Methylococcus capsulatus: one gene and its partner. The main gene of each other region encodes a partner of the protein of the gene in region 2 in a complex. Links are inferred from orthologs where the notes say so. Each region holds a gene or a part of one and is shown on either strand. Other genes may lie near its edges.

What was found.
Region 1: the proteins of xseA (region 2) and N4J17_RS09010 are in contact, whole or in part, in a cryo-EM structure (PDB 8TXR), measured with the Escherichia coli proteins. The link is inferred for Methylococcus capsulatus from one-to-one orthologs.

Annotation. Positions count from the first base shown.
Region 1 is NZ_CP104311.1:1,806,960-1,822,135, forward strand. Bases 9,920-12,807 are described here. They hold N4J17_RS09010 (exodeoxyribonuclease VII small subunit), read right to left. Parts: upstream 11,535-12,807; coding sequence 11,304-11,534; downstream 9,920-11,303. Other genes in these bases: dxs (1-deoxy-D-xylulose-5-phosphate synthase), read right to left, coding at 9,920-10,287; ispA ((2E,6E)-farnesyl diphosphate synthase), read right to left, coding at 10,412-11,314; parE (DNA topoisomerase IV subunit B), read left to right, coding at 11,692-12,807. In the rest of the region: N4J17_RS08970 (MMPL family transporter), read right to left, coding at 1-2,476; N4J17_RS08975 (phosphorylase), read right to left, coding at 2,485-3,195; shc (squalene--hopene cyclase), read right to left, coding at 3,192-5,156; N4J17_RS08985 (phytoene/squalene synthase family protein), read right to left, coding at 5,188-6,276; adenosyl-hopene transferase HpnH, read left to right, coding at 6,663-7,778; N4J17_RS08995 (adenine phosphoribosyltransferase), read right to left, coding at 7,853-8,368; more of dxs, read right to left, coding at 8,368-9,919; more of parE, read left to right, coding at 12,808-13,578; parC (DNA topoisomerase IV subunit A), read left to right, coding at 13,598-15,176. UniProt on the Escherichia coli protein: Bidirectionally degrades single-stranded DNA into large acid-insoluble oligonucleotides, which are then degraded further into small acid-soluble oligonucleotides.
Region 2 is NZ_CP104311.1:3,079,613-3,093,507, forward strand. The notes cover bases 1,420-4,323. They hold xseA (exodeoxyribonuclease VII large subunit), read left to right. Parts: upstream 1,420-2,121; coding sequence 2,122-3,525; downstream 3,526-4,323. Other genes in these bases: N4J17_RS14935 (rhodanese-like domain-containing protein), read left to right, coding at 1,420-1,682; N4J17_RS14940 (RNA-binding S4 domain-containing protein), read left to right, coding at 1,688-2,113; N4J17_RS14950 (OmpA/MotB family protein), read left to right, coding at 3,566-4,105; N4J17_RS14955 (ketosteroid isomerase-related protein), read left to right, coding at 4,241-4,323. In the rest of the region: N4J17_RS14925 (cob(I)yrinic acid a,c-diamide adenosyltransferase), read left to right, coding at 1-315; ispH (4-hydroxy-3-methylbut-2-enyl diphosphate reductase), read left to right, coding at 339-1,280; more of N4J17_RS14935, read left to right, coding at 1,320-1,419; more of N4J17_RS14955, read left to right, coding at 4,324-4,651; N4J17_RS14960 (GNAT family N-acetyltransferase), read left to right, coding at 4,657-5,268; N4J17_RS14965 (carbon-nitrogen hydrolase family protein), read left to right, coding at 5,265-6,134; N4J17_RS14970 (hypothetical protein), read right to left, coding at 6,142-6,555; N4J17_RS14975 (DMT family transporter), read left to right, coding at 6,691-7,659; N4J17_RS14980 (coiled-coil domain-containing protein), read right to left, coding at 7,804-8,313; N4J17_RS14985 (DUF2231 domain-containing protein), read right to left, coding at 8,608-9,267; N4J17_RS14990 (lytic transglycosylase domain-containing protein), read right to left, coding at 9,367-10,512; N4J17_RS14995 (hypothetical protein), read right to left, coding at 10,855-11,334; N4J17_RS15000 (NAD(+)--dinitrogen-reductase ADP-D-ribosyltransferase), read right to left, coding at 11,442-12,287; ATP-dependent Clp protease ATP-binding subunit ClpX, read right to left, coding at 12,347-13,654; cysE (serine O-acetyltransferase), read right to left, coding at 13,681-13,895. UniProt on the Escherichia coli protein: Bidirectionally degrades single-stranded DNA into large acid-insoluble oligonucleotides, which are then degraded further into small acid-soluble oligonucleotides.

The DNA of each region.
Region 1 (15,176 bases), 1.3 Mb from region 2 along the record:
CGCTTGAGTCCAGCAGGGCATCATGCGTGGACTTCAGGTAATGCAGCCGGTGCGCCATGTGGATGCCGTTGTCGACGCCGAGGCCGAACAGGAGCGGCAGGGCGATGATGTTGGCGAAATTGAAAGGCACATGGATGAGCACCGTCATGGCCGCAGTGAACAGAGATGCCAGCAGCAGGGGTAAAAGGACCAGCAGGGTATCCTTGATGTTCCTCAGGATCAGAAGCAACAGCAGCGTGATCGCGCCGAGCGCCGTGCCGAAAGCCTGGGCGAAAGCGACGAGGACGGCATTCATCGATTCCAGGTAAGTCACCGGCAGGTCGGTGACGTCGGGGTCCACCGTTTGCGCTTCGCGGATGAATTCCCGCAGATTGTCCAGATCATTCAGGTCATTTCTGGGCAATATCTGCAGGCGGTAAAGCCCGTGCGCGCTGATCCAGCGCTCGCGGATATCCGCGGGGAGGGAGTCCAGAGTGATCGGCTCGGCTTTCAGACTGGTATTCAGATTGTTGATGGTTTTTCTCAAGCCTCCCAGCACGCTTTTTTCGAGGGCGTGGAGGCGGGATTGAGCTGCTTGAGGAGGCAAGGTGCGCAGTTCTTGGAGGAACGCATCAAGGGTGCCATCCAACTCGGCGACATCGGGATCGTGGTTTTTTTCGAGCTGCTTGCGCAGCGCGGCATGCAGTTTTTCCAGGGTCTGCGGCGTCGGCTTGGCCGTGGATGCGGCCGGGAAGTTCTGCAGCTGCGGCCCGAGCACCAGCGCCAGGTCCGCGATGGCGGCAAGTTTCTCGTCCTGCTGGTCGGGAACGAAATCGAATATGCTGCGCACGCTGTCGACCGAAGGGAGTTTCTCGAACCGTTGAATCTTGGCGTGGGCATCTTCTTCGTTCGAGGCGAGGGAGGCCAGGGTCATCGGCGAGGTGTCGCGGGACTTGAGCAGATATTTGAAAGTCTTGACCGATTCGGTGGAGGGGTCGCGCAGATTGATCGGATTGAAGTCGATCACGATGCGGCTCAGCAGGGCAGCGGCTGCGAGGCCCAGGATGAGGGTCAGCATCCGGATCGGCCGGGCATAGCGCATCGGCCAGTTGGAAAGCAAGGCCCGGGTCAACGCGCGCGGTCTGTGCTGGACCGCGCGGCGGGAAGGCTTGTAGGGCAGGATGTTCATGACCGCTGGCAGTACCGTGAAGGTGGTGGCCAGAGCGATGAACATGCTGGTGCCGGCAATGATGCCGAGTTCCGCGACACCGGAGTAGGCTGTCGGGATGAACGCGTAGAGGCCGATGGCAGCGGTCAGCGTGCACAGGAGCAGTGCCGAGCCCGTCGACGCGAAGGTTTCGCGCAAGGCGGCCCGCTGCGGCATACCCCGCAGGATGAGTTCCCGGTAGCGCAGGCAGAAATGGGACGAATAAGCATCCCCCATACCGATGAACAGTACGGTGAAGGAGATCGAGATCAGGTTGAGCTGGCCGATCGCCAGGGTGGCGAAACCCATGGAAAACACTAGGCCCATGCCCAGCGTCAGGAACGTGGCGAACATCAGCTTGAACGACCGGTAGGCCAGCCACAGCGTGAGGCAGACCAGCACGGTGGACGCCAGGCCGGCGATGGTGACGCTTTCCTGCACCGTTTGCATTTCTTCGTGTTCCAGGACGACTTCGCCGGTCTTGCGCACCTGGACGTCGGACAGATCGTCGGAGCGAACGCCGTCGATGGCCTGGTCGATGACAGCCATGGCCTTCGCCGCAGGCATCAATTCCTCGAAGAAGAGTTTCGGCCGGATCACGATGAAACGCTTGGTGATGCCGAGACCTTCCTTCTGCCCCATGATCAACTGTTGCCAGGACAGGCGGTAGGGGCGTTGCTCCAGCGCGGCTCGAAACGCCTCGTTGAGGCGGCGGGTGAAGGCGCCCAGTTCCACCGGAAGGTCCGATTCCTCGGCGTCCAGTGCCTGGGCGTAGATACCGAAGAAGCCGTCGAGACTGTTGTCCTCGGCCAGCCGGCCGAAGAACGGTTGGGCGGCGGACAGATCCCGGCTGACCTTTTCCAGGTCTTCCAGGCTCAGGTACAGGAGTCCGTTGCGGGCGAAGAAATCGCCGCCGTCGGGCACATAGACCGACTCGATCGTTTCCCGCTGCCCGGCCAGCTTCTGGTGGAGAGCATCGACGGCATCCGACGCCTGCTCCGGCGTTTTGCCCTCGACCAGCAACACGATGGTGGAGACATCCTGGGGAAATTCCGTTTCGAACCGGATCCTGTTCTTCTGGAACGGCAGTTCGGTCGAGATGGTGTCGGCCGTGTTGGTGTTCACGGTCAGGTTTTTAGCCGTGTATTGCAGTGTCAGGCCGCAGGCGGCAAACGCGACGAACAGGACCAACCACGGGTGGGTCAGCACTCTGGATTCCCAGCACTGCATCAGGCGGATCAGAAAGCTTGTCCGCGTTTCCTGCGTTGCGGTTTTTGTTCCTTTGGACATTGCTTGAATCAGAATTTTCCAGGAGCGTGCAAATGGGGAGCCATTGCACGCAGGGTCGCCGAGGCCGCCTTGAAAGCCACGGCCAGGCGGAGCAGGGCGGGAACATCCGACGGCCGCCGTACCAGGTTGGCAAACAGTTTCGGCAGCCGGGTGTTGCCGTGCGGGTCGAGTGCGTCGAGCACGCTGCGGGGGATTGCCATCCCCGCTTCGTCGGCGACGGCGCGGATCACCAGGGCCGGCACTCCCAGCACCGCGGCGGTGCGGATCACGGCCCCGCTTTCCATGTCGACGGCGTCGGCAGCGGTGGCGGCCGCCAGCATCTGCTTGCTGTCGCGGCCGTGGACGATGCCTTCGCTGGCGGTCATCCGCCCGCTGTATACCTTGCAGGGCAGCGCCTCTGCATACCGTACCGTTTCCCGATGCCAGGCGGGATGCGCCGGCCACACCGTGCCGTCGGTGCAAACGATTTCGGCCGGCAGGATGAGATCGCCGGATGCCAGATGTGCCCTCAGCGCACCGGCACATCCCCAGCTGACCAACCCGTTGCAGCCCACTTGCGCCAGCCGGTGCGCGGCCTTCGCCGCATTGTCCGGACCGCTGCCCGACAGGCAGACCCGGAGTGTGTCACCGATGGCAAACGGCTCGCCCCGGCACGGCTGACGCCTTGTCAGCGTACGGCATTCGGCCGGCAGAGCGACGACGACACCGATCCGAGTCACACTGTGGCGTAGCGTTCGTTACGGTAACGAGCCAGCGCCCACAGGGGGAAGAATTTGTCGTAGCCGTGATATTTCAGATAGAACACGCGGGGGAAGCCCGGTGCAGTGAAGCATTCATCGTTCCAGAAGCCGTCGGGCTGCTGGTGTTTGAGCAGGTAGTCGACCCCGGCCTGGACTTCCGGTGAGCCGGCTTCGCCCGCCGCCATCAGCGCGATCAGGGCGAATCCGGTCTGAAACGCCGTGCTGGTGTGGAAGCGGCCGCGGCACGACGGATCGTGGTAGCTGAAATTGTCTTCCCCCCAGCCGCCATCCTCGTGCTGGATGCCCTTGAGCCACGCCACGGCGCGGCGCACGCTGGGGTCGTCGTTCGGAATGCCGGCGGCCTCGTAGGCCAGTAACACCGACCAGGTGCCGTAGATGTAGTTGGTGCCCCAGCGGCCGAACCAGGAGCCGTCGGCTTCCTGTTCCCGGCGCAGGTATGCGATCGTGCGATCGAGGACGGGACGCAGCTCCGGTTGCCGGCTCACCCATTTGGCGAGGAACATGGCGCAGCGGGCGCTTACGTCCGCCGTCGGCGGGTCGAGCAGGGCGCCGTGGTCGGCGAAGGGGATGGAGTTGAGGTAGAAATAGGTGTTGTCGGCGTCAAAGGCGCCGAACCCGCCATTGCTGGACTGCATGCCGGCGATCCAGTTGGCCGCCCGTCGCAGGTTTTCATCGAAGCCGGGATCTTCCGATCCCAGCAGCGCATGGGCCACGACGGCGCTGTCGTCCACGTCGGGATAATAATCGTTGCCGAACTGGAACGCCCAGCCGCCGCCTTCCAGACCAGGCCGGTTGACCCGCCAGTCGCCGGGAGCGTCCTTGTCGATCTGCTTCGAGGCCAACCACTTGAGACCCTTGTTGAGAGCCGCATCGAGCTGGAGGTCCGCGGTATGACGCGCTACTTCCTGCAAGGTGAGGGAAGTAAGGGCGGTGTCCCAGATCGGTGAGACGCAGGGCTGGCAGTAGGCGCTATCGCCTTGGAACACCAGCAGTCGCTCAATGGATTCGCGCGCGAGCCGACGGCGTTCGTCGTCCGGGGGCACACCCAGGAAATCCAACGCCTCGTAGGCATTGACCATGGCCGGGAAAATCGCGCCCAGCCCGTCCACGCCATTGAGCCGGGCCGTGAACCAATCGAAGGCCTTCTGGGTGGCCTTCTTGCGCATGGCTTTGGGAATGAGGGGCTCCAGCATCCGCCCGAACCGCTCCAGAGCGAGGATGGTCTTGCCGAGCGGCGTCTTGACGTGATCGAAATAATGGCGCTCCTTCTGCGGATCGACCGTGAACAGTTCGCGGACATGGATCCGGGACGGATTGCGCGCAGTCACTTTATAACTGCACAGGATGAACAGCGGCACCATGACCGTGCGCGACCAGTACGACACTTTGTCCAGATGGAAGGGAAACCACTTCGGCAGCAGCATGATTTCCACCGGGATGAAGGGGATTCCGCGCCACGGAATCTGCTCGAACATGGCGAGCATGATGCGCGTGAATACGTTGGATCGCGCAGCGCCGCCTTGAGCGAGAATCCACTCGCGGGCTTTCTTCATGTGGGGGGCGTCGATGGAATCGCCGGCCAGCTTGAGGGCGTAATAGGCCTTGACGGTGCAGCTGATGTCGCCGGCGCCGCCCTGAAATAGCGGATAGCTGCCGTCGGCACTCTGGTGGGCGCGCAGATAGTTGGCGATCTTGGTCTGCAGTGGCTCGTCGATTTCGTCCATGAAATGCATCATAAGGATGTACTCGGCCGGAATGGTGCAATCGGCTTCGAGTTCGAACACCCAGTAGCCCTCCATGTGCTGCAGGCTCAGCAGACGGTCCTTGGCCTGCCGGATCGCTGCATCGAGAGGAGACTCGACGTATGAGGCGGTCAGCGGCGGTTCGAGATTGGATATTGCTGTCGCTTCTCTCAACATGGGCGATGTTTCCTGGCGGTTCGGGGCGAATTCAAATATCGATGGGTTTGGGTTGGAGCACGGCGGCAGGCTCCGCGGTGGGCAGGCCAAGTCCTGCAAGCCGGAATGTGGCCTTCAGCAAGGCGTCGTTGCTGCGAGTCAGCCGCGAGGTGATGATCGTCGCCTTGACCGCACGCCGCGAGATCTTTACTTGGGCGGAATCACTGAAATAGGGGTGGCGGTGGATCTTGCGCAGCGTGAGTACTGCCATCCCCAGTGCCCAAAGGCAGAATTCGCGGATGCCGGTTTCATGGCCGGGGATCAGCAGCGTGTACTCCAGGGCGTTGCGCAGATGGGCATGGGCCACGCCGATCAGCCGCTCGAAGCCGCGGACGAAATCGGGGTTGTCGTGGTGCGGCCGGAGATCGGCGAGGGAGAAGCCGTATTCCATGAATACGTCCTGCGGGAGCCAACAGACGTTGCGCGCGTAGTCGTCCCACAAATCCTTGAGGATATTGGTCATCTGCAGCCCCTGCCCGAAGGACACCGCGAGTTCCATGAGCCGGGGCCGATGTACGGCGATTTCCGGTGAGTAATGACAGAACAGCCGGGTCAGCATCTCTCCGACCACACCGGCGACGTAATAGCAGTAATCGCCCATCTGCCGCAGATCCTTGAGGCCGTGGCGCAGATCCTTGTCCTGAAATTCGGCCATTCCTCTGGACATCGTGGCCACACAGTCGGCCAACGCCTCCTGCTGCGGCGGGGCGAAGCCGTGGGTGATGCTGATGACGCGGGGAATGGCGGCGACCAGTTCCCGCTCGGCAGCCAGGGTCTGTTCGGAGAGCAGCGGAAAGAGTTCGTCGGCGAGTGGGGCGGCGGGCGCGGTTCCGGCGACGACCCGGGCGAAGTGCTCGCAATATCGTCGCTTCTGGGCCGACGTCAGCGCCACCTCGTCTTCGATGGTGTCGACGATCCGGCACAGCAGGTACCCGTTGGACACCGGGCGGGCGAGGCTCTCCGGCAGCCGCGGGATCGTCAAAGCGAAAGTGCGGGATACGCCGTCCAGGAAATCGGCCTGGAATTCGTCGTCCGACAGATGCTCGTGTCTGGCGGGCTGTGAGAGGGATGTTCCGCTCATCTAGGGTAGCGTCGGTTGCTCGGGCTCGAGTCGGCCACGGTGGCTAACTGCTTGTAAAAGGGGTGAAAGTCTACAGAATCGAAGGCTTGAGTCAAGTTCTGTTGTTTTTTTATCGAAGATGAGTTGAGTAATATGCAACTGGATGCTAGCATGCGTTCCCATTCAAGGGAATGCCGCAATCCCCATTTTTGAACAAGAAAAAAGGATTGTTGTTACAATCCGGGCTCAATTCCTAGTGCCAGACTAGGAAACTGTCCCTTGCGATCCCGTGAGGCTGTCTTTTGCGGGCGATGGTTTGGCCGGCATGCCTGGGCTGACATGAAATTATCGTCGGAGCGGTGGTTTCAACACGTTCCGTCCTTAGCTGAAGAATCAAGGAGAAACGAATGGGCGTTCCACTGCGTCAACAACTGACCGTCGCAAAGTATCTGCTCAAACAGAAGATTTTCGGCGTCAAGCGCTATCCTCTGGTGCTGATGCTCGAGCCGTTGTTCCGCTGTAATCTGGCCTGTGCCGGCTGCGGAAAAATCGATTATCCGGACGAGATATTGAACCGGCGCCTGAGCGTCGAGGAGTCGCTGCAGGCCGTTGACGAATGCGATGCACCCATCGTCTCGATCGCAGGGGGAGAGCCGCTGCTCCACAAGGAATTGCCGGAGATCGTGCGCGGCATCATCGCGCGCAAGAAATACGTTTATCTGTGCACCAATGCCCTGCTGCTCAAGAAACGGATCGACGATTACGAGCCGTCCCCGTTCCTGACGCTGTCGATTCATCTGGACGGCAACCGCGACCGGCACGATGCCTCGGTCTGTCAGGCCGGTGTGTTCGACCGTGCCGTCGAAGCCGTCGAGATGGCGATTGCCCGGGGTTTCCGGGTGACCATCAATTGCACCTTGTTTCAAGGGGAGTCGGCTGAGGAAGTGGCCGAGTTCCTGGATCACACCCAGCGTCTGGGAGTCGAGGGAGTGACCATCGCCCCCGGTTTCAGCTACGAGCACGCGCCGCAGCAGAACATCTTCATCCGGATGCGCGACAGCAAGGAGCTGTTCCGCAAAGTGTTCAAGCTGGGCCGCGGCCGCGGCTGGCGCCTGAACCATTCAGGGCTCTATCTCGATTTCCTGGCGGGCAACCAGAGTTATAACTGCACGCCCTGGGGTAACCCGACCCGGAACGTTTTCGGTTGGCAGAAACCGTGCTACCTGCTGGTGGATGAGGGTTATGCGCCTTCCTTCCGCGCCTTGATGGAGGAGACGCCATGGCACAAGTACGGTAATTCGAAAAATCCGAAATGCGCCAACTGCATGGCGCACTGCGGCTATGAGGCCAGCGCCGTGGAAGACGCCATGCGCCGTCCCTGGAAAGCGGCCTGGGTCGCTTTGTTCGGGCCGAAAACGGAAGGAAGGATGGCGCCAGAGCCGGAGCCGGAATACGAAACCGGCGCGCCCGAAGCGGCGCCCGTCAACGTGCGTCCGACGATCCGTATCGAGGCCGTCGAATAGTTGGCCGGGTCGGGCGCCTGCAAAAAAGCCGGCTTCGAAGCCGGCTTTTTTGTGTCCGCGCGGTTATCGCCGGCTCAGTAGTGCAGCAGCGAATGCACGCGGCGGCCGTGTAAAGCCTGCCGGCCTTCGAGGGCGTCCAGCTCGACCACAAAGGCACAGGCGGCCACTTCGGCTCCAAGGCTCTCCACCAGCGAACAACTGGCGCGCGCCGTGCCGCCGGTCGCCAGGAGGTCGTCGACCATCAGCACGCGGTCGCCCACTCCCAAGGCGTCCAGATGGACCTCCAGGCGGGCCGAGCCGTATTCCAGGTCGTAATCGATGGTTTGGACGTTGTAGGGAAGTTTCCCCGGTTTGCGCAGGGGCACGAAGCCAACGCCCAGCTCCCAGGCCGCCAGCGCGCCGAAGATGAACCCCCGGGCTTCCATGCCGGCAACGGCGGTGATGTCTTCGCCGACGAACGGGTGTATGAGCTGGTGGATGGTGAACCGCAGCGCCGCTGGATCTTTGACCAGCGGCGTGATGTCCCGGAACAGAATGCCAGGCTTGGGGAAGTCCGGAATGTCACGAATCTTGGCGCGCAGCTTGTCCATCAGGGTTTGCCCTTGGCCGAGCCGCGGGCCCGCTTCGGTTTCTCCGTAGCAGCCGTGGCTTGGAGGAAAGTCTCGATCGACCGGGCGATGCCCGCCTGGTCCAGACCGGCGATGGCCAGGAGTTCCTCCCGGGTGCCCTGATCGAGGAACTCGTCCTTCAGGCCGATGTGGCAGACCGGGATACCGCAGCGCTGGGCAGCGAGGAATTCTCCGACCGCGCTGCCGGCACCGCCGGCAATGGCATTTTCCTCGATGGTGACGATGCGCTCGTGGGTGCCGGCCAGTTCCAGGATAAGCGCCTCATCCAGGGGTTTCACGAAACGCATGTTGGCCACGGTGGCGCCGATTTGCTCGCCGACGGCGAGTGCGGCGGCCAGGGGCGTGCCGAAGACCAGGATCGCGGTCCCCTTGCCCTGGAGGCGTACTTCGCCCTTCCCGATGGGGATGGCAGTCATGGTGTCTTCCGGTTTGACTCCGGGGCCTCGGCCACGCGGATAGCGCACGGCCGCCGGCCCGTCATGGATGAAGCCGGTGTAGAGCATCTGTCTGCATTCGTTTTCGTCCGAGGGCGCCATGATCAGCATGTTGGGAATGCAGCGCATGAAGCTCAGATCGAAGCTGCCGGCATGGGTCGGTCCGTCCGGTCCGACCAGCCCGGCGCGGTCGATGGCGAACAGCACCGGCAGATTCTGCAGGGCGACGTCATGGATCAGCTGGTCGTAGGCGCGCTGCAAGAAGGTGGAATAGATCGCCACCACCGGCTTGTAGCCTTCGCAGGCCTGCCCTGCCGCGAATGTCACGGCATGCTGCTCGGCGATGCCGACGTCGAAATAGCGATCCGGAAAGCGCTGAGAGAATTCCACCAGGCCCGAGCCTTCGCGCATCGCCGGCGTGATGCCTAGCAGCCGCCGGTCGCGCGCCGCCATGTCGCACAGCCACTGGCCGAATACTTCCGTATAGCTCGGTGTTCCTGGCTTGGATTTGGGCAGTTCGTCGGCGTCGAGGTCGAAGGCGCCCACACCGTGATAGGCTACGGGATCCTTCTCGGCGGGTGCGTAACCCTTGCCTTTGCGGGTGACGACGTGCAGGAAGCGGGGGCCTTTCTGATCGCGCAGATTACGCAAGGTTGTGATCAAGGTGTCCAGATCGTGGCCGTCGATCGGGCCGAAATAATTGAATCCCAGTTCTTCGAACAACGTTCCCGGCGCCACCATGCCTTTGACGTGTTCTTCGGCGCGGCGCGCCAGTTCCCAAACGCCGGGCATGTGGCGGCCCAGGAGATGTTTGCCGCTTTCGCGGACCGACGAGTAGAACTTCCCGCTCAATATTTTCGCCAGGTAGTTGTTGAGCGCGCCGACGTTGGGCGAGATCGACATTTCGTTGTCGTTGAGGATGATCAGGAGGTTGGCATCCAGCGTGCCGGCGTGGTTGAGCGCTTCGAAGGCCATGCCGCCCGTGAGGCCGCCATCGCCGATGATCGCCACCGCATGGATGGGCCGCCGGTCCAGCGCGGCTGCGACGGCCATGCCGAGGGCTGCGCTGATCGAGGTGCTCGAATGGCCGACGCCGAAGCAGTCGTAAGGGCTTTCGGCCCGATTGGGGAAGGCCGACAGTCCGCCCTTCTTGCGGATGGTCGGCAGGCGGGTGCGGCGGCCGGTCAGGATCTTGTGCGGATAGGCCTGATGGCCGACGTCCCAGACCAGTTTGTCTTCGGGGGTGTTGAAGACGTAATGCAGGGCGATGGTCAGTTCCACTGTCCCCAGTCCCGCAGCCAGATGTCCACCCGACTGGCTCACGCTCTCCAGGAGATAGCCCCGCAGCTCTTCGGCAAGTTCCGGCAGCCTGTCTTCCGGCAGATTGCGCAGTGCGGCGGGATGGTCTGCCGCTTCAAGAAGGGCATATCTTTTGGTTTCGGTCATGTAATCGCGTTCCAGGTTGCTCGGTCCAGCCGGGGGGTCGGCGTCCAGACTAATAACTAAAGTAGCTTACTCGGAAATTATGTCGCCGCGGTCCTTGCCTTTCAAGGAAAGGCGCGGCATTCCCCTAATTCTGCCGCTGGATAATGAAGCGGGAGAGTTCGCGCAGCAGACCGACTTCGGGGCCGAAGCCGGCCAGGCTTTCCAGTGCCGCCTCGTACATTTCCTTCGCTTTTTCCTTGGCGCCGGCCAGTCCCAGCAGGGCCGGGTAATTGGGTTTGTTGTGGTCGCGGTCCTTGCCTTGGGTTTTTCCCAAGGTTTGGGTGTCGCTCTCCTCATCGAGGATGTCGTCCTGGATCTGGAAAGCGAGACCGATGCACTTGGCATAGTGGTCCAGGCGGTCGGCCTGCTCGGCCGGCAGGTCAGGACTGGTCAGGCAGGCCAGCCGGACGGCGGCGCGGATCAGGGCGCCGGTTTTGCGGATGTGCATGTTTTCCAATCCCGGCAGATCCAGCTTCTTGCCCACCGAATCCAGGTCGATTGCCTGGCCGCCCACCATGCCGGCGGGGCCGGCGGCTCGTGCCAGGGTTTCGATCATGGCGATGCGGCTTTCCGCAGGCACGGCGATGCTGGGATCCTGGGCGAGGACATGGAAGGCCAGGGCCTGTAGGCCGTCTCCCGCGAGTATCGCGGTGGCCTCGTCATAGGCCTTATGGCAGGTCGGTTTGCCCCGACGCAGGTCGTCGTCATCCATCGCCGGCAGATCGTCGTGGATCAGCGAATAGACATGGATGAATTCGACTGCGCAGGCGGGGCCATCCAGCAGTTCCACTCGCGCACCGATCGCCTGGCCGGTGGCATAGGTGAGGAGGGGACGCATGCGCTTGCCGCCGCCCAGCACCGCGTAGCGCATGGCCTGATGGAGCCGTTCCGGCATGCGATCGGCGGCGGGCAGACGCGCATCCAGCGCCCGTTCCACCCGCTCTTGGCAGGACTGCATAAAATCGCTCAGAGGTTGTTCAGGGTTCATCACGAAATGGCTTCAAAGTGGGTAGACTGTTTTCTTCCAGCAGGATCTGGACCTTCTGTTCGGCATCCTGCAGCGATTTTTGACAGGTCCGCGTGAGCTCGATGCCTCGCTCGAACAGTTTCAGGGATTCCTCGAGTGGCAGATTGCCTTGTTCCATGCGTTCCACCAGCTGCTCCAGCTCGGCGAGGGCTTCTTCAAAGCTCGGGGGTTTGCGGGCCATGGCGGTTTCAATGCGGTAGTCGAAGGTGCGGCCAGGACGGGTTCGTCTCGCGGCCAAACACGGCATTATCTCAAACTTGTCAAGTTGATTAAAATGCGCCGCTGTCCGTGACGGCCGCCGCGTCCCTATTCCCTACCCAGTATCCCCATCTCACTCCATGAATGCAGTTTACGACGCCTCAGCCATCGAAGTCTTGAGCGGACTGGATCCGGTCCGCCGCCGGCCGGGTATGTACACCGACACCAGCCGCCCCGATCATCTCGCCCAGGAGGTCATCGACAACGCGGTGGACGAAGCCCTGGCCGGTTTTGCCCGCCTCATCGAGGTCCGTTTCCTGGCCGACGGCGGCTTGGAGGTGCGGGACGATGGCCGCGGCATGCCGGTCGACATCCATCCCGAACTCGGCATCTCCGGCGTCGAGGTGATCCTGACCAAGCTGCACGCCGGCGGCAAGTTCTCCCAGAAGGCCTACCGCTATTCCGGCGGCCTGCACGGCGTCGGGGTGTCGGTGGTTAATGCCTTATCGCAGCGGCTGGAGGTCGAAGTGCGGCGCAACGGGAAGGTGTATGCCATCGCCTTCGAAAAGGGCGACAAAGTGGAGGAGCTCGCCGAGACCGGCACGGCGCCTAGGCGTGAGACCGGTACGGCAGTGCGATTTTGGCCGGAAGCGCATTATTTCGACAATGTCCGGTTTTCCCGGTCGCGGCTCAAACATCTGCTGCGCGCCAAGGCCGTGTTGTGCCCGGGGCTGGAAATCCGGATGACCGATGACGCCAGTGGCGACAGCCAAACCTGGTGTTATCAGGACGGTCTGCCGCAATACCTGCTGGACCAGTTGCAGGGCAGCGCCTCCATTCCGGATGAGCCGTTCGTCGGTACGATGGAGGGCCGGCAGGAAGCGGTGGAATGGGCCGTGCTCTGGTGCCCAGACGGCGCGGCCCCGGTAGCTGAGAGCTACGTCAACCTGGTACCGACGGTGCAAGGCGGCACCCACGTCAATGGCCTACGCACGGGCCTGACCGACGCGGTGCGGGAGTTCTGCGAATACCGGAACCTGTTGCCGCGAGGCATCAAGATCGCGCCGGACGATGTGTGGGAGCGCTGTAACTACGTCCTGTCGGTGAAAATGCAGGAGCCGCAGTTCGCCGGCCAGACCAAAGAACGGTTGAATTCGCGCGAATGCGCTTCCTTCGTCTCGGGAGTGGTCAAGGATGCCTTCAGCTTGTGGCTGAACCAGCACCCTGCGGTCGGTGAGCGCATCGCCGAACTGGTGATCGAGAGTGCCCAGAAGCGCTTGCGGGCCAGCCGCCAGGTCACCCGCAAGCGCGTCACCAGCGGGCCGGCGCTGCCCGGGAAGCTGGCCGATTGCGCGGCACAGGATGTCAACCGCACCGAACTGTTCCTGGTCGAGGGCGATTCTGCCGGCGGCTCCGCCAAGCAGGCGCGTGACAAGGATTTTCAGGCCATCATGCCCTTGCGCGGCAAGATTCTGAACACATGGGAAGTGGAACCCGGCGCCATTTTCGCATCGCAGGAGGTGCATGACATCAGCCTGGCCATCGGTGTCGATCCCGGCGCCGGCGATTTGAGCGGTCTGCGCTATGGCAAGATCTGTGTGCTGGCCGACGCCGACTCCGACGGCAACCACATCGCCACCCTGCTGTGTGCCCTGTTCCTGCGCCATTTCCGCGCCCTGGTCGAAGCCGGCCACGTGTTCATCGCCATGCCGCCCTTGTACCGCATCGATGTCGGCAAGCAGGTGTACTACGCGCTGGACGAAGCGGAGAAAAAAGGCGTGCTGGACCGCATCGAAGCCGAGAAGATCAAGGGCAAGGTCAACGTGCTGCGCTTCAAGGGCCTAGGCGAGATGAACCCTGCCCAGTTGCGCGAGACCACGATGAACCCCGACACCCGGCGCTTGGTGCAGTTGTCGCTGGACGACGCCGCCGCGACCGACGAGCGCCTCGATATGCTGCTGGCCAAGAGGCGGGCGGGGGACCGCCGCGCCTGGCTGGAAGAGAAGGGCAATCTCGCCGACATCTGACCTCTTGCAAGCATCCACCATGAACGAAGCCGCGAATTACGAGCGCATCCCCTTACGGGATTTCACCGAGAAGGCGTATCTGGATTACGCCATGTACGTCATCCTGGACCGCGCCCTGCCGCACATCGCCGACGGTCTGAAGCCGGTGCAGCGGCGTATCGTCTACGCCATGTCCGAGCTGGGCTTGTCGGCGCAGGCGAAGCCCAAGAAATCCGCCCGCACGGTGGGCGACGTGCTGGGCAAATACCATCCGCACGGCGACTCGGCGTGTTATGAAGCCATGGTGCTGATGGCGCAACCCTTCTCCTACCGCTACCCGCTCATCGACGGCCAGGGCAACTGGGGTTCGCCTGACGACCCCAAGTCATTCGCGGCGATGCGCTACACCGAGGCCAGGCTGACGCCTTATGCGCAGTCTTTGTTGTCTGAGCTGGAGCAAGGCACCGTGGACTGGCTGCCGAATTTCGACGGCACGCTGGAAGAGCCGCAGCTCCTGCCGGCCCGCCTGCCCAATCTCCTGCTCAACGGCGCCACCGGTATCGCCGTCGGCATGGCGACGGACATCCCGCCGCATAATCTGCGCGAGGTGGTCGAGGCGTGCATCCTCCTCATCGACCGGCCCGATGCCTCGGTCGAGGAGCTGTGCGGCTGCATCCGGGGGCCCGATTTCCCCAACGAGGCCGAGCTCATCACCCCGCGCGAGGAACTGCTGAAGCTGTACCAGACCGGCAGCGGTGCGGTGCGCCTGCGCGCCCGCTACGAGCTGGAGGACGGCAACATCGTCGTCACTGCGCTGCCTTACCAGGTGTCCGGCGCCAAGCTGATGGAGCAGATCGCCGCTCAGATGCAGGCCAAGAAGCTGCCGATGGTCGACGACCTGCGGGACGAATCCGACCACGAAAACCCCACCCGGCTGGTCATCATGCCCAAATCCCGGCGGGTCGAGGTCGAGCCCTTGATGTCGCACCTGTTCGCCACCACCGATCTGGAACGCTCCTACCGCGTCAACCTCAACATCATAGGCTTGAACGGCCGGCCCCAAGTCAAGAACCTGCGCGAGATCCTGACGGAATGGCTGAGCTTCCGCACCGAGACCGTACGCCGCCGCCTGCGGCATCGTCTGGACAAGGTGCAGGCGCGGCTGCACATCCTCGAAGGTTTGGCTGTAGCCTTCCTCAACATCGATGAAGTCATCGCCATCATTCGCGATGAAGACCAGCCCAAGCCGGTGCTGATGGCGCGTTTCGGCCTCACCGATCTGCAGGCCGAGGCGATTCTGGAACTAAAGCTGCGCCACTTGGCTAGGCTGGAGGAAATCAAAATCCGGGGCGAACAGGCGGCGCTTGAACAGGAACGCGCCCGGCTCGAAAAGACCTTGGGTTCCCGGGCGGAACTCGACGCACTGATCAAGCAGGAGCTCAAGCAGGATGCGGAGAAGTTCGGCGACGCCCGTCGCTCGCCTATCGTCGCCCGCCAGGCCTCTCAGGCCCTGGACACCGCCGCCCTGATCGCTAGCGAGCCGGTCACCATCGTGCTGTCGGAGAAAGGCTGGATACGCTCGGCCAAAGGCCACGAAGTCGATCCTGCAACCCTGAGCT
Region 2 (13,895 bases):
TTCAATGGACAGTTGCCACCGCTCAAGGACTTCGTGCTGCCCGGCGGCAGCCTGCCGGCGGCCTATTGCCACGTCGCCCGGACGGTCTGCCGGCGGGCGGAACGGCGCCTGGTGACACTGGCGCGCACCGAAGCCGTCAACCCGGAATCGCTGGCCTATCTGAACCGGCTGTCGGACTTCCTGTTCGTGATCGGCCGGATGCTGGCCCGCATGGGCGGCCATCACGAACCGATCTGGCAACGCGACCGCGAACCGCCCTTGCCCCGCGTTGATTCCGCCGTACCGCCATGCCACAATGCCCCACCTCTTAGGTAAGAAATTAGCCTCGTAACAGACCCATGGAAATCATTCTCGCCAATCCTCGCGGCTTCTGCGCTGGTGTCGACCGCGCGATCGAGATCGTCGACCGCGCCATTGAAGTTTTCGGCGCGCCGATCTATGTGCGCCATGAAGTCGTTCACAACCGCTACGTGGTCGACGGCCTCCGGGATCGCGGCGCGGTGTTCGTCGAGGAGCTGTCGGAAGTGCCGGAAAATTCGACAGTGATCTTCAGCGCCCACGGGGTCTCCAAACAGATTCAGGAAGAAGCCAAGGAACGCGGCCTACAGGTCTTCGACGCCACCTGTCCGCTGGTCACCAAGGTTCATATCGAAGTACACCAGCATGCCAGCGAAGGCCGCGAAATCGTCTTCATCGGCCATGCCGGGCACCCGGAAGTGGAAGGCACGATGGGGCAGTACGACAACCCGGCTGGGGGCATCTATCTGGTGGAATCGCCGGAAGACGTCGAAAAGCTTCAAGTAAAGAATCCGGACAATCTCGCCTACGTCACCCAAACCACGCTTTCCATCGACGACACCGCCGCCGTGGTGGAAGCACTGAAAACGCGTTTTCCCAAGATACTGGGGCCGCGTAAAGACGACATCTGCTATGCGACCCAAAACCGCCAGGATGCCGTCAAGAAACTGGCAGCCCAATGCGACACCATCCTGGTGGTAGGATCGCCCAACAGTTCCAACTCGAACCGCCTGCGCGAAATTGCCGACAAGCTTGGTCGCAAAGCCTTCCTGATCGATAATGCCGCCCAGCTGACCCGCGACATGGTCGCCGGTGCCGAACGCATCGGCGTCACCGCCGGTGCCTCGGCCCCCGAGATCCTGGTGCAGCAGGTCATCGCCCAGCTCAAGGAATGGGGCGGGCATACCGCCACCGAAACCCAGGGCATCGAGGAAAAAGTCGTGTTTTCCCTGCCCAAGGAACTACGCCGGCTCAGCGCCTGAACCGGTAGATTTCGACGTTTAACCAAGCAAGGAGTGACCATGGCCCTCACCCCCATGGATCTGGTGGCCGCCGCCAAGCAGCGGATTCGTGAAATCGGCCCCGCCGAGGTTCGGGCAATGCCCGGCGATACCTTGATACTCGACGTCCGTGAGCCGGAAGAGTACGCGGCCGGCCACCTGCCCGGCGCCATCAACATCCCGCGTGGTGTGGTGGAGTTCCGCATCGAAACCCATCCCGCATTTCAGGGGAGAAAGGACGCAGCCATAGTGGTCTACTGCCAGAGTGGCCTCCGTTCGGCCCTGACCACCGATATCCTGCAGCAGCTCGGCTGGAGCGGTACCGTCAGCATGGCGGGCGGCTTCAAGGCCTGGAGCGAGGGCGGCCTGCCGGTTGCGAACTGACTGCCATGGCGGGTCCGGGTGCACCTCCCTCCTCTGCTGAAGCGGCCGGAGAAAAGGTCCGGCTGGACAAATGGCTCTGGGCGGCCCGTTTCTTCAAGACCCGGCAGCTCGCCATCGAGGCCATCCATGGCGGCAAGGTCCATCTGAACGGCCAGCGCGCCAAGCCCGGCAAGGAAATAGGCATCGGTGCCCGGCTGGAGATCACCCGGGAGCGGGAAGTCTGGGAGGTCGTCGTCGAAACTTTGAACACCCAACGCCGGCCCGCCAAGGAAGCGGTCTTGCTCTATCGCGAAACCCCGGAGAGTCAGGCACGACGCGAAGCAGAAGCCGCCCGCAGACGAGATGAGCGGCAATTCGCCGACGAACCCGCACACCGCCCATCCAAGAAAGACCGCCGCCTGATCCACCGTTTCAAGCAATCCCTGGATTGAAAGCCGGCGTGAATCAGCGTTCATTTCCGGATACCCGGCCGGAATTCGTCTACACGGTATCGCGCCTCAACCGCGAAGCCCGCATTACGCTGTCCAGCCATTTCGGCACGATCTGGGTGGAGGGCGAGATTTCCAACCTGGCCACGCCGGCCTCGGGCCATCTTTATTTCACCCTGAAGGACGCCGAGGCCCAGGTCCGCTGCGCCATGTTCCGCAGCTCGGGACGCGTGCTCGGCTTCAAGCCGGCCAACGGCGATCATGTCCTGGCCCGCGTCCAGGTGGGGCTGTACGAACCCCGCGGCGACTACCAGTTGATCGTGGATCTGCTGGAACAAGCTGGCGACGGGGCGCTCCAGCGCGCCTTCGAGTTGCTGAAAAAACGCCTGGATGCCGAAGGGCTGTTCGATCCTGCTCGCAAGAAACCCATCCCCCGCTTCCCCACCTGCATCGGTGTGGTCACATCGCCCACCGGTGCTGCGATCCGCGACATCCTAACCGTGCTGGCACGGCGCTACCCGGCGGCTTCCGTGATCGTTTTTCCCGCCAAGGTCCAGGGCAGCGAAGCGCCGGCGGAACTCATCCGCGCCTTGCAGCAGGCCGATGCGAGCGGCTGGTGCGACGTCTTGCTTTTGGCGCGCGGCGGCGGTTCGCTGGAAGATCTCTGGGCCTTCAACGACGAAAGCCTGGCGCGCGCCATCGCCGCCTGCCGGACGCCGGTGGTCACCGGCATCGGCCACGAGGTGGATTTCACCATTGCCGACTTCGCCGCCGACCTGCGGGCGCCGACACCCTCCGCCGCCGCCGAAACGGTGACACCCGACCGGATCGACCTCGGCAATCGCCTGCAGCGTCTCGAATCTCAACTCCGACGGAACTTCCTGGGACGACTGGAGCGAGTCCAACAGCGGCTGGACTTCGTCGAGCGACGGCTGCAGCAGTGCCATCCCAGGCAAAGGCTGGAACGCCAGACCCAGCGCCTGGTGGAGCTGCGACACCGGCTGGGGCGAAACACCGCCATCCGTTTGAATCTTCAGCGTCAGCGGCTGCAAGGCCTGGAGCTGAGGCTGGTCCGCCACGATCCCGCCCAGCGGGTGATGCACCTTGCCGGGAAGCTCGATACGCTCGAATCCCGCCTGCGGCACTCGGCATTACTCAGCTTGGAACGCCGAAGCGAATGGCTCGCGGCCCTAGGCCAGCGGCTGAATACCGTCAGCCCGCTCGCCACGCTGGCCCGCGGCTATTCGATCGCCCTGCGCGCCGCGGACGGCGCCATCGTCCGAGCCTGGCAGGACATCCAGCCGGGGGAGATGCTCTATACCCGCCTGGCCGAGGGTTCGCTCCTTAGTCGCGTGGAAAAGGCCGAACCTGGCGATCCGGGGGCTTTTCCCGCACAATCGCCGCGAGGCCCCTGAGGCCCTCATCAACCAACCGCCAATCGGAAGGAGCAAAACCATGGTAAGAAAATTCGCGACGAGCGTGCTCGCCGCTGGGGTACTGAGCGGATGCGTGATGCAAAGCACTTACGACCGTGATGTAGGCTACGAAAGGCAGCTCAACGAACAGTTGCGCACGGAGGTGGACGCCGACGAGGTCAAGATTCAGCAGTTGCGGGACCGCCTCCGGGTCACCATGGAGGATGAATTGCTCTTCCCCGAAGGCGGATACCAGATAAGTAAAGAAGGCAAGGCATCCATCGACAAGATCGTTCCAACCCTGCAGAGCGCCACCAATCACCGCATCGAAGTCGAAGGCCATACCGACAATGTGCCGATCGGCAAACATCTGGCCCACCGTTTCTCCAGCAATTGGGAGCTGTCCGCCGGCCGCGCCTGCGAAGTGGTCAAATATCTGCAGTCCAAGGGCATCGACCCAACCCGCATGAGCGCCGCAGGACACGGCGAATATCAGCCGGTGGCGTCGAACGCGACTGCCGAAGGCAAGGCCCAGAACCGCCGCATCGACATCGATCTCGTGCCGATCTATACGGAATAAGCCGGCGCTCCGCCCCTGGCCTGTCGACCCGTCTCGACAGGCCAGGGCTCGCCTCATAAAATTACGCCCTTTTTGAATTCCGGAAACCGTGACGGCTCCGGAAGTTCCTTACCCAACAGCCTGGATTTCAGCGCCATGCCTCAGAACGCCAAAGCTCTCATCGAAAATTATTACGCCGCCTTCAACGCAGGTGATATGGAGACCTTTTTGAACCTCCTCACCGACGACGTGATCCACGACATCAATCAGGGCCCCCGCGAGATCGGCAAGGACGCTTTCCGCGCCTTCATGGACCGGATGAACCGCAATTACAAGGAACAGCTCGTCGACATGACCATCATGACCAACGAGGACGGCACCCGCGCGGCCGCCGAATTCGTGGTCCTCGGCGAATACCGGGTGACCGACGAAGGTCTGCCCCCCGCCAAGGGCCAGAAATATCGTCTGCCGGCCGGAGCATTCTTCGAGATCCGCGACGGCAAGGTTGCCCGTATCACCAATTATTACAATCTTCAGGACTGGATCGACCATGTCGAAAAGGCTTAGGTGCTATGAGCGAGGCGATCAGCGTCAAGATCATGTCGGGACCCGAAATCGGGAAATACATCCCGGATCTGGCCCGGCTGCGCATCGAAGTATTCCGCGATTTCCCCTACCTGTACGACGGCACCACCGAATACGAGGAACGCTATCTGCAGACTTATGTGAACTCGCCGGAGAGCGTGGTGGTGCTGGCCCTGGATGGCGAACGCGTCATCGGGGCCTCCACGGGGCTGCCGATGGAGGACGAAACGCCGGAATTCAAACAGCCCTTCCTCGAGCACGGCTACGATCCTGCAGGGATCTTTTACTGCGCGGAATCGGTGCTCTTGAAGGAATACCGCGGCCGCGGCATCTATAAGCGGTTCTTCGAAGGCCGCGAAGGCCATGCCCGCCGCCTGGGGCGGTTCGATTATTGCAGCTTTTGCTGCGTGCAAAGACCGGACGCTCATCCCTTGCGTCCCGCCGACTATGTACCGCTCGATGCCATCTGGACACGGTTCGGCTACGTCAAGCACCCCGAACTCGTCACCAGCTATGCCTGGAAGGATGTCGACCAGATCGAGGAGACAGAGAAGCCCATGGTGTTCTGGCTCAAGCCGCTGAAGGAATCCTCCCCATGAAGCCGTTGTTTCTCGCCGCCGCCCAATACGACATCGGGTTCCTGGGCGACTGGGCGACCTACCAGGAAAAGGCCGGACGCTGGGTGGCAGAGGCGGCCGGCAACGGCGCCCGAATGCTGGTATTCCCGGAATACTTCAGCATGGAGCTGGCGTCGCTGTTCCCGGAAGCAGTGTACCGCAGCCTGTCGGGCCAGTTGGCGGAAATGCAGTCGGTTCTGCCGGATTTCATGATGCTCTATGCCGATCTGGCGGAGCAGCATGGCATCTACATCCTGGCTGGCACCTTCCCGGTACGCCAGCCGGACGGCAGCTACCGCAACCGCGCCTTCCTGTTCCGTCCGGACGGTACGCCGGAATTCCAGGACAAACTGCAGATGACCCGGTTCGAGAACGAACAGTGGCTGATCTCACCGGGCAAGGAAATCCGCACCTTCGACACCGAATTCGGCCGGATCGGCATCAACATCTGCTATGACAGCGAATTCCCCTTGATCGCCCGCAGGCAGGTGGAGATGGGCGCAAACCTCATCCTGGTACCGAGCTGCACCGATACCCCGGCCGGTTATCACCGGGTGCGGATCGGCTGCCAGGCGCGGGCACTGGAAAACCAATGCTACGTCGTACAGTCGCCAACCGTGGGATCGGCCCCCTGGTCCGAGGCCGTGGACGTCAACGTCGGCGCGGCGGCCATCTATACGCCGGTGGATTACGGCTATCCCGACGACGGCATCCTGGCGATCGGTGAACTGAACCGGCCGCAATGGGTCTACGCCGAAATCGACCTCAGCTCCGTCGCCCGCGTGCGCGAAACCGGCCAGGTCTTCAATTACCGCGACTGGCCGGCCCAGTTCAAGCTGGTCGGATAGGCGAACATCAAAGGATCATCGCGAGACCGGCCAATACCGCCACGCCGCCACCCAGGTATGCGGTCTTCCTGAGCCAGCCCAGGCCGCGCCACCACACGCGAACGGCTTCGCGGCTGCTCTTGTACCAGACTTTTGCTGCCTCGATTTTCCGGGCAACTTTCGGCGCCAGTTTCCGGATGCTCAGGATCAGTACGACGACGAAAGTGATCATGCTGGTCCAGGCTGCTTTGTGCTGGGCATCCAGATGATCGAGCTCGAACGCCTTCGAATAGAAACTGGTTAGGACCTGCTGGGACAGCTCGAGCAGCAGATCGGCGAATTCGATGAGACCCTCGAGCATCAGTTCACCGGCAAAAGCAACCGATATCAGAAGAATGGCGGGAAGTCCGTAACGGATCAATTTTCTCTTGTCGATCGTCATGTTTGTTGTTCGTGTCGAGTCCTGTCGTCGAAAACGCGCTGTAGCCGCCGGATCGGCCCGATTGCAAAACCCGCGGAAATATAGTGTTAATTCGCAAGGGATTCAATCCGCGGCCAGCGAGGATTCGTGTCGCCCATGTTGAACCTGCGGATACTTTCTTCGAAACCCCGGACCCTGCGGGGGCTGTTGGCCATGCTGTCCGCCTCGCTGCTGTTTTCCTTGATGAGCGTCTCGGTTTACGCGCTCGGCGTCAGGCATCCCGAGCTGCCGACGATGACTGTGAGTTTTTTCCGGATCATCATTAACCTCGCCATTCTCTTACTTCCCGCACTGATCCGCTCACGGGTGCCTTCCCTGCTCGGCGACATGCGCCCGTCCCTGTGGCTGCGCGGCCTGTTCGGCTCGTTGGCGCTGATCCTGTCCTTCATCTCGATCCAGCGAATCGGCCCGGGAGAAGCGTCGTTTCTCGGCGCCAGCAGCGGCGTATTCGTGGCTTTGCTCGGCCCGAAAGTACTGGCCCAGAGGAACAGCGGCCGAATCTGGGCCGCGCTGGCCGGCTCCTTGGCCGGACTGTACCTGCTGCTGATGCCACGCGCGGATGTTTCCGACGAACTGGGCAGACTGATGGCCTTGAGCTCGGGACTGCTCAGCGCGCTCGCCTATCTGATGGTCGCCCGCGCCGGCCGCAGCAATCCACCCGGCACCGTTGTGTTCTATTTCTGCGCTGTGGCCATTCCAATGCACCTGGCCTGGTTCGGAGTGAGGGGATTCAAGCTACCGCAGGAAGGGGACGCATGGGCATTGCTCCTCCTTTGCGGTCTGGCCGCGAGCGGTGCACAGGTCCTGATGACACGAGCGTACCAGGAATCCCCTGCGGCTCTGGTAAGCGCAGTGAGCTACGCCACCCCCGTATTCAATCTGGCCTTCGGCTGGCTATTGTTTGCCAAGGTTCCGGTCGGGACGGCACTCGCCGGCTGTGCCATGATCTTGTTTTGCGGCGTACTGTTGCCGTTTCTGAGCAACCACTGCTCCCAACCATCCCTTCCGAGCGGTGGAAGGCGCAAGCACATGGACAAAGAATCACGACCGCGACGATGGATATGAATCAGGTTCTCCCCGAAGGCAGGTACCCCAAAAACCTCCGGGGGTCGTGTCATTCGGGTCGCCCACCCGAAGGGCTTGCTGCAGAAAGGCCACCCGGCTGCCGCGACTCCGCCGGGCACGACGGGTTTTGTCGGGGAGCCTGGTCTACGGGTTGGGCAGATGGGCGAGGAACCATTCCAGCAGCCGGATCATTCCCACCACCGCACCGACGGAACCGACCACCCAGAGGGTCTGGCGATGGATGGCCTGCGTCAGACGCACTTCCACCTCCTTGATTTCCTTTTGCAGCCTGGCCTCCACCTCGCGGATTTCCAGGCGGGTTTTTTCGATCTCCAGACGAAGCGTCGCCTCAATTTCCTTGATCTGCTTTTGCAGCCTGGCGTCGATCTCTTTCATGTCCAGCCGGATCGACTCGATCTCCGTCCGCAATCCGGCTTCGACTTCCTTGATTTCCTTCTGCAGTCTCGCTTCGACTTCCTTGATCTCCTTCTGCAGCCGCAATTCGGTCTCGCGCACCTGGCCGGCGGTCGCCACGTCCTTCAACTGGGGATAGCGGTCCTCCAGATGCTCGAAGGCTTCCGCGATCAGTTTGGCGCGCGTCTTGTCCTCGCCCGCCTCGGTCAGTTGTTCGTACAGTCGTAACGCTACGCTCATGGTCGTCCCGGAAACGCCTTGCGTCGCAGTTTAGCATGGGCCCGCTGACCCGCCGAACGGCCCCAGCGCCCGGACGAGGCTCGCCGGTCCGTTACGGGGGAAGGGGAGGAAAACGAAATTCCCGTCCGAGATGGCCGGCGGGCGTTTCGTCAGAGAGCCGCCCTTACGAACCGAGCGTAAGGACAGCAAGACAACGTCATTCAAAGAAAAACCGCCCGGCGGTCGCGAAAGCCTCTGCGGCCTACGGCACTTCGCGACATCCTGACGTCGGCGACCGAAGCGTAGTGGATGAAATCACCAGGACTCGGCGCCGCCGTGTTCGTGGTGGTGTGCGGCATCCTCGGATTGGAGATTTTTCACGCCCACGCCGTGCTGGTAGACCATCAATCCACCCAGGTCGGCACCGAAGAACATCGCCGTCACCATGATGCCCGCCAGAAACAGGTGAAACACGTTGGCCATACCGGAGAAGCGGTATCGGGCGATCAACCTCCAGAGGGAAAGACCGAGGGCGAGACTGGTGACCGTGAGACCCAGCCGTTCGTGCCATTCCAGGATCTCGTGCACCGCTTCGCCGTGTGGAACGAAGCTCGCAGCGTACAGTCCCGCCGCAGCCGCCGATGCGGCTCCCAATGTTCCCAAGTACAGCATCCAGCTCGCGACCATTCGCAGTTCCCGTTTGCCCATGGCCACGGCAATCAGGTCGAGCAGAAAAAACGCGTTCAAGAAAGCAATCGGGAAATGCACCAGGAGGGGATGGATGTTGGGAGCGAGGGCTACAAGCCCCGGCAGGAATTCGAACGGACTGCCGCCATCGAAAAACCGGGTCGTCGAATCGAGCAAGCTGTCCAGCAACCCGACCCAACCCGCGCTCCCCCCATCGCCCGCGCCGTGTACCGCGGGGATGAGAGATCCGCTGCCGTCCAAAACCGGCCAGCCGCCCAAAAATGCCATGATGCACTCCGCGTCTTATCCAGACGCAGCATCCTAAAGGATCAGAGCTGGACTTGCCATCCCCGTGTCGGCCAAGTCATCCAAGACTGCCGGCAACGCTCAGCGTGAGCGGGCAAGACGCAGTTTTTCTCCGCTCCTGCCCGCAGCGGCGATGGCAGGACGGGTAGTCCTGGCTTTGGCGGCCTGACGGGGACTTGCGGCCAAATGGGTATGGCCTGCCTTGCCATGCAGGGGTTTGGAGAACCGGACATAAGGAGTCTGGCCCGCCTTCAGTGGTTTGGCCGGTGCCTTGTGCGACCTCAGGCGAGGAAGCGGTACGGGCGGATCGCCCGCTACTCTGAAGGGACTGGGCGCGTGATCCAGCGGACTTTCGTAATTCACTCCTTCGGGAAAGAATCGGTCCGGATCGCTGGCGATCTCCACCGCGGCCAGAAACTCCGCATAGTAGTTGCGGGAAGCAAAGCCAAACAGCGGATGGTCGTAATCCTGGACGATGCGTTCGAAGTTGTGTCCGTAGGTGCTCTTCGCTTTCTGCATGCCGCCGATGCCGTGATTATAGGAAGTCACGGCCAGCGGCCAGCTTCCCAACTTACCGTAGGCGTGACTGAGATAGCGTGCTGCACCGTGGGCGGAGGCGATGGGGTCCAGACGCGCGGCAACGCTGTCCTGGCCGTTCATGAAGATTTTGGCGGCTCCGGCAGTGAACTGCCAAATGCCGACCGCACCTGCGGAAGACCTCGCATTGGCTTGGAAGGAAGACTCCACGTGGGGCAGAAACGCCAATTCCTCCGGCAAACCGGCATTGCGGAAAATGCGGCGGAAATGCTCGTCATAACGCCCGCTGATTTCCAACCCACGCTTGAACCGCTCCCGCAATCCACGCTGATAGCGAAGACGCTCGGCAGCACCTCGTATAGCCGTCCGGACGTCGGCCTGCTCGGCGATCCGCCGGGCCAGCTGCTGGTCGGCGGCGTCCAGCGGCACCCGTGATGCCAGCTTGTCCTCCAGGGTTCGCAAGCGGTATTTCCAGTAATCGAACCGCTCCTGCAGCCGGACTTTCTGGCTGGGCGTGAAACCGCCGCCGGCCTCCCCAGGCAGGTCGACGACCTCATAGACCAGGCCGAGGTAGCGGTCATCGTGCAGCGCGACCTGGGATCGACTCCATTCTGCATAGACTTTGCGCCAGAAGGCGACCTGAGGTTCGAGCGTGGGGTAGCGGGGAAACACCCCCAGATAACGGGTCATGTACTCCGCCCGTGGCCGGCTCCTCGGCATGAAATCAAAATCCCGGGGCGAGGCCGATCCGGTGGAAGGGACTGCCTGAACCGGTGAATCCTTTTTAGGCGCCACGGTGCGCGAAGAACACGCGACGAGCAGCAACACCGGAGCGATGCACACCAACCCTCGAGCAAATGGCTTGAACATAAGCGTATCCCCCTTGACATGCGCCGGCGCCCTCCCTTTTAGCTCAATACCTCAGCCGGCATGACGGAATCGTCGTCGGGCGTCGGTGACGCTATGGTATTGTAGTCCGTTGCCGGGAGACGACAACCATAGCGGCAATGGCTCGCCGGCCGCCTTTATTTCCTACTGCGATTTGGGCATCAATGGTAAAGATGCGCCGATTTCCACATCTTCTGCCCCCTGCAGAACGTTTTCCACCTGGAGAAAGCGCGCACCGATTTTTTTCGAAAGAGCTTTCGCCAGCTTACCGTAATACTTTTCCAGTAAAGCCGTGCGCGATTTACGGAATTCCAGGGCTGCCCTGACCAGCTCGTCGGCCTTGGTTTCGCTGATGGTGTCGAAATTGGCCGCGTAGTCGTTGATCAAGGCGTAGCGGGCGTCATTCAATTTCATCAGATCTGCTTCATATTGATGGTAGATCGACCAGAATTTCTTGCTATGGACCTCGTCCAAGTCCATCGCATCGGCAAGGAATTCGCGTTTTTCCATGCGGATGGTGGCACGAAACAGCGCCAGCTCGTCCTGTTCGACAGGTTTCATCACTGGCAGAGGTTGTTTCACGGCATGGACATCGATGCCGGCAAGCAGCAGGGAAACCGCCATTGCGGCCGCAGGGAAGGTCTTTGTCATGGAAAGGGGCCGCTCCAGACATCATGAGGTTTCACCATATCATAGGCCAGCCGCTGTCCAAATGCACCGGGTTATCTGCGTCAAACGGTGAGCATTACCCGATAGTTCCCGCCGATCACCAGATACTCGGCCTCCCCGCGCAAAGGATGGCGCGGCAGCAGATCGTTGAAGAACAGGAGTTTCACGACCGGCACTTCGGTTTCGAGGATATAGGCACCGAATTGCCCCGCCTGCGTCCGGTCAGCGGAGAAAGAAACGATGTTGTTGAGGCGCACGAGGATTTCCCGTCCGTTGCCGGCCCCCAGGGGACAGAACTCACCGAGACTGTCGACCCCGCGATAGAGCTTGACATGACGGCGCGCCGGCGTCTTGAACTTTGCGATCGCCCATTGGCAAAACTCGAAGAGCAGGTCGAGTTGCAGATAGATGCAGTTGTTGTGGAAGCGGCTCGCCATTTTCTCTTCGACATAGTCCATCCAGGCCGGGGTGCCAAAACCGGTCAGCGGCTGCTTATGGAAAGTGGGAAACAGACCGAAGCGGCTCTCGACCCAGCCCTTCAAGACCGCTCCTTGTGGATTGTTGGAATCGAAGCCCCAATCCTGCAGCAAGCGTAGGTAACTGCCCCGGACCCGCCACCGCCCCTGCCGGTCTTCGCCGAGACGCTGCTCCTCCTCGAAACCGAACACGACGCTCAGGTAATCCTGGAAAACATCGCCCGCCTCCTGGAGGTTCTCGCAGCGGCCCAGCCTGGCGAACAAACCGCTGTTGGCCTCACGAGTACCGTGGATACGCAAAGGCAAAGGATCCTGGTTGAAATCAGGGCTTGTGAGAAGACCCGTGGGAATGCCGACGAGATTGGTGCTATGCCCGGCGAGGGCAACGTTAGGGGAACGATGACTTTTAAAAGTGGAAAGCGAGCTGGCCATGGCACCTTAGGGTATCACCGGAAGGCGCGTCCGAGTGTTCCCTGGTGTCCGCCATAGGATCAAACTTCGCCGGGCGCCAACCGCGTTCCTCCCGGCTCCTCTTCGGCCCTGACCAGTGTCACGGGCGCCTTTCCATCCACCGTATCGGCATCGACGACGCATTGGCGCACGTCGGGCTGGGAAGGAATCTCGAACATCGGACGACGGAGGATGTGCTCGATGATGCTGCGCAGACCGCGCGCGCCAGTGTCGCGCTCGATGGTACGTGCGGCGATGCGGCGGATCGCAGTCTCGGTGAACACCAACTCGACGCCTTCGTAGGCGAACAGTTTCTGGTATTGCCGCACCAGGGCGTCGCGGGGCTCGGTGAGAATGCGGACGAAGGCCGCTTCGTCCAGCGGCTCCAGGGGCGCGATGACGGGGAAACGGCCGATGAACTCGGGGATCAGGCCGAAGCGCCGCAGGTCTTCGGGCTGGATTTCTGCCAGCAACTCCTCCAGAGGCGGCCTTTTGGCCTCCTGCATGGGCGCGTGGAAACCGATCTCGCCACGCGGGGGACCGATGCGCTTTTCCACGTGTTTTTCCAGCCCTGGGAAGGCGCCGCCCGCGATGAAGAGGATGTTGCGGGTGTCGATCGTGACCTCTTCCCCGCCTCCGCTCCCTTCCCGGCGCCGGCCGCGGGCCGCCACCTTGACCTGACTGCCCTCGACGAAGCGCAGCAGCGCCTGTTGTACGCCTTCGCCGGAAATGTCGCGGGTGTTGATCGCCATTTCCGGACTCTTCGCCAGCTTGTCGACTTCGTCGATGTAGACGATGCCCCACTCGGCCCGTTCGACGCTACTGTCGGCGGCCTCCAGCAGACGGACCAGGATGTTCTCGACATCGTCGCCGACATAACCGGCCTGGGTGAGTGTGGTCGCATCGGCCACGACGAAAGGCACGCCGACGATGCGCGCCAGGGTGCTGGCAAGCAAGGTCTTGCCGGTGCCGGTCGGCCCGATCATCAGAATGTTGGATTTGCCGACCTGGACCTCGGCTTCGTCCCCGGCCAGCCCGAGAATCTCCCGGCTCTCGTGGCGGAGGCGCTTGTAGTGATTGTAGACCGCAACGGAGAGGATTTCCTTGGACAGTTCCTGGCCGATCACATACTGGTCGAGGTGACGTTTGATGTCCTCCGGCTTGGGGACATTACCGTGCAGCTCTGCCATCGAGCGCTTGCGTCCCCAGTTGGTCACGACCTGTTCGGCCAGCCGTACACAGGCTTCGCAGATCTGGCCCTCGATGCCCGCGATGAGCGGGGTGTCCCGGCCTTGCTCGATGCCGCAAAAGGAACAGTGCTGGATCTTCGCCGGCGCGTCGCTGCTCATGCCGTCCTCCTCAAAGAGTTCGTGATTCAAGATTCGGCTTCCGCAGGCTCCCTGCATACCGCCTCGCCGTCGCACTGCCGGCATTGATGGGCTGCTTCGACACGCCACTTCACCAGTTGGTCTTCCAGGATCTCGATTCGGTCCAGCAGGCATTGCACCGCCTTGCCGACTGGGTCGGGAATCAGATGGTGGTCCAGATCGATGCCGTGCGGGGCCGCATTGCGCGAACTCTTGGGCTGGA